Regions from separate parts of the Blautia sp. aa_0143 genome, predicted to be linked through region 1. Evidence: predicted binding sites of a transcription regulator. Region 1 holds the regulator's gene; each other region holds the start of a gene.
What was found. Region 1 encodes HrcA, which represses chaperone genes, less so after heat shock. Its sites were predicted from a motif close to TGTTAGCACTCNNNNNNNNNGAGTGCTAACA; they were not measured.
Positions count from the first base shown of each region.

Region 2: a site for HrcA is predicted at 2,199-2,229, ahead of groES (co-chaperone GroES). Genes of this name have one in related genera too.
Region 3: a site for HrcA is predicted at 1,484-1,514, ahead of groES (co-chaperone GroES). Genes of this name have one in related genera too.

Region 1 is NZ_RCXU01000019.1:7,579-10,850, forward strand. Features, by position in the region: gene EAI83_RS10690 (glycoside hydrolase family 172 protein) at 1-105, shown strand, start outside; gene EAI83_RS10695 (ABC transporter substrate-binding protein) at 121-1,374, shown strand; gene hrcA (heat-inducible transcriptional repressor HrcA) at 1,551-2,594, shown strand; gene grpE (nucleotide exchange factor GrpE) at 2,613-3,248, shown strand.
Region 2 is NZ_RCXU01000025.1:25,045-28,316, reverse strand. Features, by position in the region: gene EAI83_RS12865 (DUF6106 family protein) at 1-93, opposite strand, end outside; gene groL (chaperonin GroEL) at 211-1,830, opposite strand; gene groES (co-chaperone GroES) at 1,878-2,162, opposite strand; gene codY (GTP-sensing pleiotropic transcriptional regulator CodY) at 2,460-3,245, opposite strand.
Region 3 is NZ_RCXU01000011.1:62,510-65,781, forward strand. Features, by position in the region: gene EAI83_RS07120 (FtsK/SpoIIIE family DNA translocase) at 1-946, shown strand, start outside; gene rlmH (23S rRNA (pseudouridine(1915)-N(3))-methyltransferase RlmH) at 943-1,422, shown strand; gene groES (co-chaperone GroES) at 1,538-1,825, shown strand; gene EAI83_RS07135 (MATE family efflux transporter) at 1,825-2,319, shown strand; gene EAI83_RS17750 (hypothetical protein) at 2,337-2,582, shown strand; gene EAI83_RS07140 (ABC transporter substrate-binding protein) at 2,805-3,272, shown strand, end outside.

The DNA.
Region 1 (3,272 bases):
TTTGAACGACAGGATGATGTGGCAAGTGTAGCGTACTGGTATCAGACACTTCCTCATGCACCGTTCCAGCCGTTGATGTCAAAAGAGGATAGATGGCCCAGATAAAAAGGGTGGTAGAGATTGAAAAAACAGGTATTTTGCGGGGTATTTGCCCTGGCTCTGGCAGTGACAGGATGTGGAGTCCAGAAGAAGGAGGCTGCATCTGATATTGTGCCGGAGAACAGACAGGAACTGACGATCCTTCATGTGGATGCAGGCACAGAAGGCTTTGATTCTTTTATCAGCCAGGCGGAAAAAGATCTTGGAATAAAGATCCATATTGAAAAATGTCCGGCCAATGCGGACAATCGCCAGGCCAAAATAGCAACTCTTCTGACATCAGGAGATGATTCTGTTGATCTGATCACAGTAAATGATGAGATGATATCCGAATTTAAACATAAGGGATTTCTTCTTCCGTTGGAAGATACGGTTATGACAGAGGAGACAGCGGCGAATTTTCTGCAGGAATACCTGAAAGAAATATGCATGTCAGACGGACATATTTTTTCGGTACCGTTCAGGATGGATATCATGGCATTCTGGGTGAACCAGGAATTGCTGGATCAGGCTGGTCTGGACAGACTCTCCTGTCTCAGTGATCTTGAGATCCTTCAGAAAAAGCTTCAGAATACGGGAAAATATGCATATGGGGATGCATGGGAGATTTCTTACATATATAATAGTATCAGCGAGTATGTCGATTTTTTCGGAGGAGATTATACAGACTGGACGGATCCGAAAACAAGAGAAGCGGCAGAATATATGAAGCGAATGCTGGATACAGGGATGATATCAGAGGAGAATCTGATCGACCAGCATGACCAGCTGAATGAAAAATTTATAAACGGCCAGTATGGATGTATGTTTATGTATACCGGTGTGTTGAGTACTTTTCAGAATGCAGGCGTGTATGGAAAAGATAAGATCCATATGGCACCATTTCCGGAATTTGACGAGAAGGTGACCAATATCGCAACCTGGCAGTATGTACTGAATAAAAATTCTGATCATAAAGAAGCAGCTCTGAAGTTCCTTCAGTATGTGTCCGGATATGAGGCCAGTAAAAATTACGGACAGCTGACAAAAATGTGTCCGGCAAGACTGGATGTGATCGAGGATAAGAATTTTGATCTGGATGGCATTGAAATGATCCGGCAATATCTGAAAGATTATAAGCTGAAAGCAAGACCACTGTGTGCCGATTCCATAGAAGCCGTTTCGTCCATGGGAACGGAATTTCAGAAATATATGCTGGGACAGAAAACAGAAGCGGAATTTTTTGCCGGGGCACAGAACTGCATAGACCAGTATTACAAAAAAGCATCGTACTGATGCTTTTTTTGTTTTGAAAAAATAAGAACTTTTTTTCAAAACATATTGACAAATATTTTACATGGTGATATCTTAAAGACTGTAGATGTTAGCACTCCACTAAAATGAGTGCTAACAGATGTAAAAAAAGAATCAACATCCGTCAGGAAAGAATAAAAAGGAAAGGAGATGGATTCATGGAAGAGGTGTTGAATGAGCGCAAGCAAAAAATCTTAAAAGCAATCATCAAGACCTATATGGAAACCGGAGAACCGGTTGGTTCCAGGACCATTTCCAAGTATGCGGATCTCAATGTCAGTTCCGCAACGATCCGAAATGAAATGTCAGACCTGACAGATATGGGCTATATCGTCCAGCCTCATACCTCAGCAGGAAGGATTCCTTCAGATAAGGGCTACAGACTTTACGTCAATGAGTTGATGAAGGAGAAGGAAGCGGAGGTCGCAGAGCTGCGAGATCTGATCATTGAGAAGACAGATAAGATGGATAAGGTGCTTAAGAAGGTTGCGAAGGTTCTTGCTTCCAATACCAACTATGCTACCATGGTTTCCGTTCCGCAGTACAGCGGCAACAAGGTCAAGTTCATCCAGCTGTCGAGGATGAGCGAGCTTCAGCTTGTGGCAGTGGTTGTCAGTGACAACAACACAGTCCGGAACCAGATCATCAATCTGGATGAGGAAATGGACGACCAGACGATCCTGAAACTGAATCTTCTTCTTAACACCAATCTCAATGGGATTCCAATCCAGGATATCAACCTTGGGATGATCGCCAGACTGAAGGAACAGGCAGGCAGCCACAGCGGTGTGGTGGCAACGGTTCTGGATGCAGTGGCAGCCACCATTCATGTGGAAGAGGAAGATATGGAGATCTATACTTCAGGTGCAACTAACATTTTCAAGTATCCGGAGCTTGCCGATAAAGAGAAGGCAACGGAGCTGATCTCCGCATTTGAGGAGAAGCATGAACTTGCCGATCTTGTAAAAGAACAGATGTCAGATGGAGAGAATACAGGAATTCAGGTTTACATCGGTGATGAGATGCCAATCCAGACCATGAAGGACTGCAGCATTGTAACTGCCAGATATGAACTGGGAGACGGAATGTACGGAACCATCGGGATCATCGGTCCCAAACGAATGGATTATGAGAATGTAGTGGACAGTCTGAAGGAACTGAAGAATCATCTGGATGACGTTTTGAAAAAGAAGAAAACTTAGAAAGGCGGTAGAAAAAAAGTGTCGGAGGAAACAAAGAAAACATCCGAAGAGCAGGAAGCGGAGAAGGAAATCCCCGTAACTGACGGAGATCAGGAAGAAGAAAACCTGACACCGGAGGGAGAAGATCTGCCGGAGGAAGAAAATAATACTCCAGGCGAAGAAGCTGCCTCAGAGGATAAAAAAGAAGAAAAATCAAAAACTTCCTTCTTCGGAAAGAAGAAAAAAGATAAATCTGAGCAGAAGGTGGAGGAACTTACCGATCGCCTGAAGCGTACCATGGCTGAATTTGATAATTTCCGTAAAAGAACGGAAAAAGAAAAATCCAGCATGTACATCATCGGAGCAAAAGAAATCGTTGAAAAGATCCTGCCGGTTGTGGATAACTTCGAAAGAGGTCTTGCACAGGCACAGGAAGGCGATGCTTTTGCAGATGGAATGAAAATGATCTACAAGCAGCTTACCACAACACTGGATGAGCTTGGTGTGAAGCCGATCGAAGCAGTGGGAAAGGAATTCAACCCGGATTTCCATAATGCAGTGATGCATGTGGAGGATGAAGAGGTTGGAGAGAACATCGTGGTGGAAGAATTCCAGAAGGGTTACACTTACAAGGATTTCGTAGTACGCCACAGTATGGTGAAGGTTGCGAACTAACTGACAACAAACTTTATTTTAACA
Region 2 (3,272 bases), on a different contig from region 1:
GATCACCGTCAGCGCTATCAGACCGTATTTCACAACCAGATCTTTCGCTGTCTGCTTCTTTTTTACCAGAAGCTCTGAATATAAGTCACTCATTTGTTTCTTCCTTTCGTAATTTACTGACTTTTTGATTATAACACAAAAAGAGAGCCGCGTCTATGGCGCAGGCCCTCTCATTTTGTGAATTAATTATTTCACCTGCTCAGCTGATAATTACATCATTCCCATTCCCGGGTTTGCAGCCGGAGCCGGAGTATCTTCTTTGATTGTGGAAACTACAGCCTCTGTTGTAAGGAGTGTAGATGCAACACTTGTAGCATTCTGAAGAGCACTTCTTGTAACCTTAGCCGGATCAAGGATTCCGTTCTCAACCATGTTTACGTATTTCTCATTGAGAGCATCGAAGCCTGTACCGATCTCAGACTCTCTTACTTTGTTGATAATAACAGCGCCTTCCAGTCCTGCGTTTGCAGCGATGTGGAACAGCGGAGCCTCAAGAGCTTTCAGGATCACATAAGCACCTGTCTTCTCATCTCCTTCAAGTGTTGTTGCAAGTTTTGCAACCTCTTTGGAAGCATGGATGTAAGCAGATCCGCCACCTGCGATGATACCTTCCTCAACAGCTGCTCTTGTTGCTGCAAGAGCATCCTCAAGACGAAGTTTTGCTTCTTTCATCTCTGTCTCAGTAGCAGCACCTACACGGATAACAGCTACGCCGCCAGCCAGTTTTGCAAGTCTCTCCTGAAGTTTCTCTTTATCAAACTCGGATTTTGTCTCCTCGATCTGCGCACGGATCTGTGCAACACGTTTTGCAATGGCATCTTTGTCACCGAGACCATCAACGATAACTGTGTTCTCTTTTGCAACTTTAACAGATTTTGCACGTCCAAGCTGCTCCATCTTAGCTTCTTTCAGGTCAAGACCAAGCTCATCGGAGATCACCTGTCCGCCTGTCAGGATCGCGATATCCTGAAGCATCTCTTTTCTTCTGTCACCATAGCCAGGAGCTTTTACAGCTACTACCTGGAAGGTTCCTCTCAGTTTGTTGACGATCAGAGTTGTAAGGGCCTCACCCTCAACATCCTCAGCGATGATGAGAAGTTTCGCACCGGCCTGAACAACCTGCTCAAGAAGTGGAAGGATCTCCTGGATATTGCTGATCTTCTTGTCTGTGATCAGGATGTACGGATCATCAAGAGTTGCCTCCATTTTCTCCATATCTGTGGACATGTATGCGGAAATATATCCACGGTCAAACTGCATACCTTCTACAAGGTCAAGCTCTGTATGCATGGTCTTGGACTCCTCAACAGTGATAACACCGTCTTTGGAAACTTTCTCCATAGCATCAGCAACAAGCTGTCCAACCTGCTCATCACTTGCAGAGATTGCTGCTACGTTAGCGATCTGCTCTTTGCCGTTGATTGCCTGGCTCATGTTCTTGATCGCTTCTACTGCAACATCTGTTGCTTTTTTCATACCTTTTCTGAGGATGATCGGGTTGGCACCTGCTGCCAGGTTCTTCATTCCCTCATGAACCATTGCCTGAGCAAGTACAGTCGCTGTTGTAGTACCATCACCTGCTACATCGTTTGTCTTGGATGCAACTTCCTTGATGATCTGAGCACCCATGTTCTCGAATCCGTCCTCAAGCTCGATCTCTTTTGCGATGGAAACACCATCGTTTGTGATAAGCGGAGCACCGAAAGATTTGTCAAGTACTACGTTTCTTCCTTTCGGTCCAAGTGTTACTCTTACTGTATCTGCAAGTTTATTTACACCAGCTTCAAGTGCTGCTCTTGCTTCTGCGCCATATTTAATTTCTTTTGCCATGATAAAATGACCTCCTATTTATATTGATATACGATAAGATGTTTATATTATTTAATAACTGCCAGGATATCTTCCTGTTTTACAATGATGTAATCCGTACCATCCATCTTAACTTCTGTTCCTGCATATTTGGAGTAAATAACAGTGTTTCCGACTTCTACTTCCATCTTTACTTCTTTGCCATTTACAACTCCGCCAGGACCAACTGCGATAACTTCTGCCTGCTGTGGTTTCTCCTGTGCCTGTCCCGGAAGTACGATTCCGGATGCTGTTGTCTCTTCTGCTTCAACCTGTTTTAATACTACTCTGTCGCCTAAAGGTACTAACTTCATGATCTATGTTCCTCCTTTATAAGTTTCATCTTCGTCTGCTAGCACTCACTTTATACGAGTGCTAATCACTATGGCTATATTAGTGAATTTCACATATTTTCGCAACCCTTTTAAGATATGGTTTTTCTATATTATTCTGGTTTTATCTCTTTTATGCTCTTGTTTTCTCTTGTTTTCTTAATTTCATTATTTATTTTAATTTTATGAAACAGACAAAAAAGAGACTCCCACGCTAGCGGGAAGTCTCTTTTGTCACGTTCTTTATCTTATATCAAGCATCTGACAGTGCTGATCACATTATGCCTTCTTGCTTCTCTGTGCTTTTATCTCCTCAAGCTCATCAAAGATCACTTCATTAAGAACTTTAATGTAAGTTCCCTTCATACCGGATGAACGGGATTCGATCACACCTGCACTCTCGAATTTACGCAGTGCATTTACGATCACGGATCTGGTGATACCTACACGGTCAGCGATCTTGCTGGCAACCAGGATACCCTCATCCCCATCCAGCTCATCAAAAATATGGATGATCGCCTCAAGTTCTGAGAAGGACAGTGTACTGAATGCCGATTTAACGATCTGCTGTTTTCTGTCTTCTTCTGCGTTCTCGTCATGAACCGCACGCATCATTTCCAGGCCAACAACTGTTGTACCATACTCGCTGACGATAATATCCTCAATATCATAGGGATGATCATTGCGGTACATGAATAACGTTCCCAGTCTCTCACCTGCAATATCGATCGGATTCACGATTCCCTGATAATTTCCGGGTACATGCTCAAAGCCAAGTGTCTGGAGATTGACATTCTCCTTTGTGGAAAGAACACCAAGAAATCTCTCATTCAATAACGGGTCGATATGTCCGCCGATCTTGTCATCGATCAGCTCTGTGATCTCATCCACACCCGGGCAGATACTGACTCCCAGAACCTTACCTTTCTTACTGAGTACCAGGATATTGGAACTTAAGGTTTCCATGAGCACCTGGCAAATGTCGTTAAACACTACCTTGCTTGAGCTGCTGTTATGCAGAAGCTTATTGATTTTTCTAGTTTTATCTAGCAACTGAACGCTCATTTTTCCTCCTTTCACTTTCGTACCTTG
Region 3 (3,272 bases), on a different contig from region 1:
CCTTTATAAGGCTACACCAGATGAGGTGCGTCTGATCATGATCGATCCGAAGGTGGTGGAGCTCAGTGTATATAACGGGATCCCGCACCTGTTCATTCCGGTGGTCACAGATCCGAAGAAAGCGGCCGGTGCGCTGAACTGGGCTGTTTCCGAGATGACCAGTCGTTACAATGCCTTTGCGGAATATGGGGTACGTAATCTTGGAGAATATAACAAAAAGGTTGCCAATATGCGGGTCCCGGAGGGAGAAAAGGCACCTGAGAAGATGCCGCAGATCGTGATCATCGTGGACGAGCTTGCGGATCTTATGATGGTTGCGCCGGGAGAAGTTGAGGATGCGATCTGCCGTCTGGCCCAGCTGGCACGTGCAGCAGGTATCCATCTGATCATTGCTACCCAGAGGCCATCGGTCAATGTCATCACAGGTCTGATCAAGGCCAATATGCCGTCCAGGATCGCATTTTCCGTATCCTCCGGCGTGGATTCCAGGACGATCCTGGATATGAACGGTGCCGAGAAACTTCTTGGCAAGGGCGATATGCTGTTTTATCCTCAGGGGTATCAGAAGCCGGCCAGACTGCAGGGTGCTTTTGTTTCCGATGAGGAGGTCAGTGCAGTCGTAGAATATGTTTCTGACAAAAATCAGGGTGCTGTTTATGATACCTCCATCGAGAAGCAGGTCAATACAGCCGGTGTCCCGGGAGGAGCCGGCGGCGGTGACAGAGATGTCTATTTTACAGAAGCCGGTAAATTTATCATTGAGAAGGAAAAGGCCTCCATCGGTATGCTTCAGCGTATGTTCAAGATCGGATTTAACCGTGCGGCAAGGATCATGGATCAGCTTTGTGACGCAGGAGTGGTAGGTCCGGAGGAAGGAACCAAGCCAAGGAAGGTTTTGATGTCAGCAGAAGAATTTGAGAATTATCTGGAGGAGAACGGCGGATGAAAATAAGTATCCTGACAGTAGGGAAGATCAAGGAAAAATATCTGCGGGATGCCATTGCGGAGTATTCCAAGCGCCTCGGGCGTTACTGCAAGCTGGAGATCATAGAAGTGTCCGACGAAAAAACACCGGATAATGCCAGCGAAACAGTAGAAGATGCCATTCGGAACAAGGAAGGGGAGCGTCTTCTTAAATATATCCGGGATGATGCGTTTGTGATCACTCTGGAGATCGGAGGCGAACAGCTGACCTCTGAGAACTTCGCACGGAAGATCAACGAGCTGGGAATACGTGGGACCAGCCATATCCAGTTTGTGATCGGCGGCTCTATCGGTCTTGGAAAAGAAGTACTGAAGAGATCAGACTATGCTTTAAGCTTTTCGAAGATGACATTTCCTCATCAGCTGATGCGTGTGATCCTTCTGGAACAGATCTACCGCAGCTATCGTATCATCAGCGGAGAGCCCTATCATAAATAATATCATACTACATATCCGCAAATATCTTGACAATTTTCGGATATGTAGTATGATAAAAAAAGAGTAGCACTCGGAGCTTAAGAGTGCTAATAATCACAGAAAGAAGGAAATGAATATGGCATTAAAACCAGTTGCAGACAGAGTTATCGTAAAATATTTTGAGACAGAAGACAAAACCGCATCCGGCATCGTACTTCCGGACAGCTCCAAGGAGAAAACCCAGCAGGCAGAGGTTATCGCAGTAGGTGGCGGTAAGGTCGTAGACGGTAAAGAAGTACCGGTACAGGTAAAGCCGGGCGACCGTGTGATCTACGGAAAATACACAGGAACCGAGATCAAATATGAGGGTGAGAAATATCTGGTGATCAACGCAGATGATATCATTGCCATCGTAAAAGACTGATGAAGAATTTTTATCGTAATTTTCTGAAATTATGCTCCATGCTGGTGCTGCAGAATGTAGTGACCTTAAGTGTCAATTTTGCGGACAACATTATGTTTGGAGCCTTCAGCGAAACTGCATTATCCGGTGTGACCACCGTAAACCAGGTACAGTTCGTCTTTCAGCAGCTGCTTATGGCTCTGGGAGACGGACTTGTCATATTCGGAAGTCAGTACTGGGGAAAGAAAGAGACAGAGCCGGTAAGGAAGATCGGTGCCTGGGCCATGCGCACAGGCTTTTTTATTGCCCTTGTGCTGTTTATCCTGGCCAGTCTTTTTCCAACACAGCTGCTGGGGCTTTTTACAACAGACCAGGCGATTATTGAAGCCGGTCTTTCCTATCTGGCGATCATCCGGTTTACTTACTTTTTCTTTGCAGTGACGCAGATCCTGTTTGCTACACTGCGCTGTGTGGAAATTGCAGGGGTTGCCTTCGGGCTTTCGGTAATGACTTAAGTGTAGTAATGGTGGGAATGTCCTATCAGATGCCGACAAACGGTGGTATCATCCGGGGAAGCGGAAGCATTGCCTATTCCATGAAGGTGGACCTGATCAGTACCTGGGGGATCGTGATCCCTCTGTCCATGTTTATGGCATTTGTGGTCAAGGCATCTCCGGCAGTGGTGGTATGCTGCCTGAATGCAGATCAGATCTTTAAATGCGTGCCTGCATTTTTGAAGTGCAATTACGGACACTGGATCAAAAATATGACGAATTAAGGAAATATATATAGATCAGAGGCAAGATACAGAAAATTTATCTTGACGCCTGTGTGATCTGTATGTAGAATAAATACAAGCTTTAACGAAATGCAGTAAAAAAATCTCTGAAGAGCTAGGGACAGCTTGACAAAGGTAATATGGTATAGTATTATCTTGCCTATATCATATTAAACTGGTGGGAAAAGAGGAATACTCACTGAAACACAGGAGGAACAGGAAATGAGAAAAAAAGTACTGGCAGCGCTTTTGGCAGCTGCAGTGGCAGGAACAACTGTTATGTCAGGAATGACTGTTTTTGCAGCAGAAACAGAAGGAACCAAGGCGGAAGGCGGAAATATTACCATTGCAGAAACAGCAGATCCGCAGAACATCAATCCGCTTTATGTTGTGGATCAGACAAGCTTCGATATGATGCAGGCACTGTACAGCCCGTTTTTTGAGATCGTGAACGGAGAGATGTATTACGGAAACGGACTTTGCGAAAGTGTAACAGCCAATGATGATGCCAGCGAATTCACACTGAAGCTCAAAGACGGACTGAAATGGCATGACGGTCAGCCGATCACAGCCGATGATGTGGTATTCACCATGCAGGTGCTGGTAGATGAGAAGCAGAATGTTCCGTATTCTTCTTACGGATACGTTAATGACAAGGCAGTAGAGGCAGAGAAGGTTGATGACCTTACA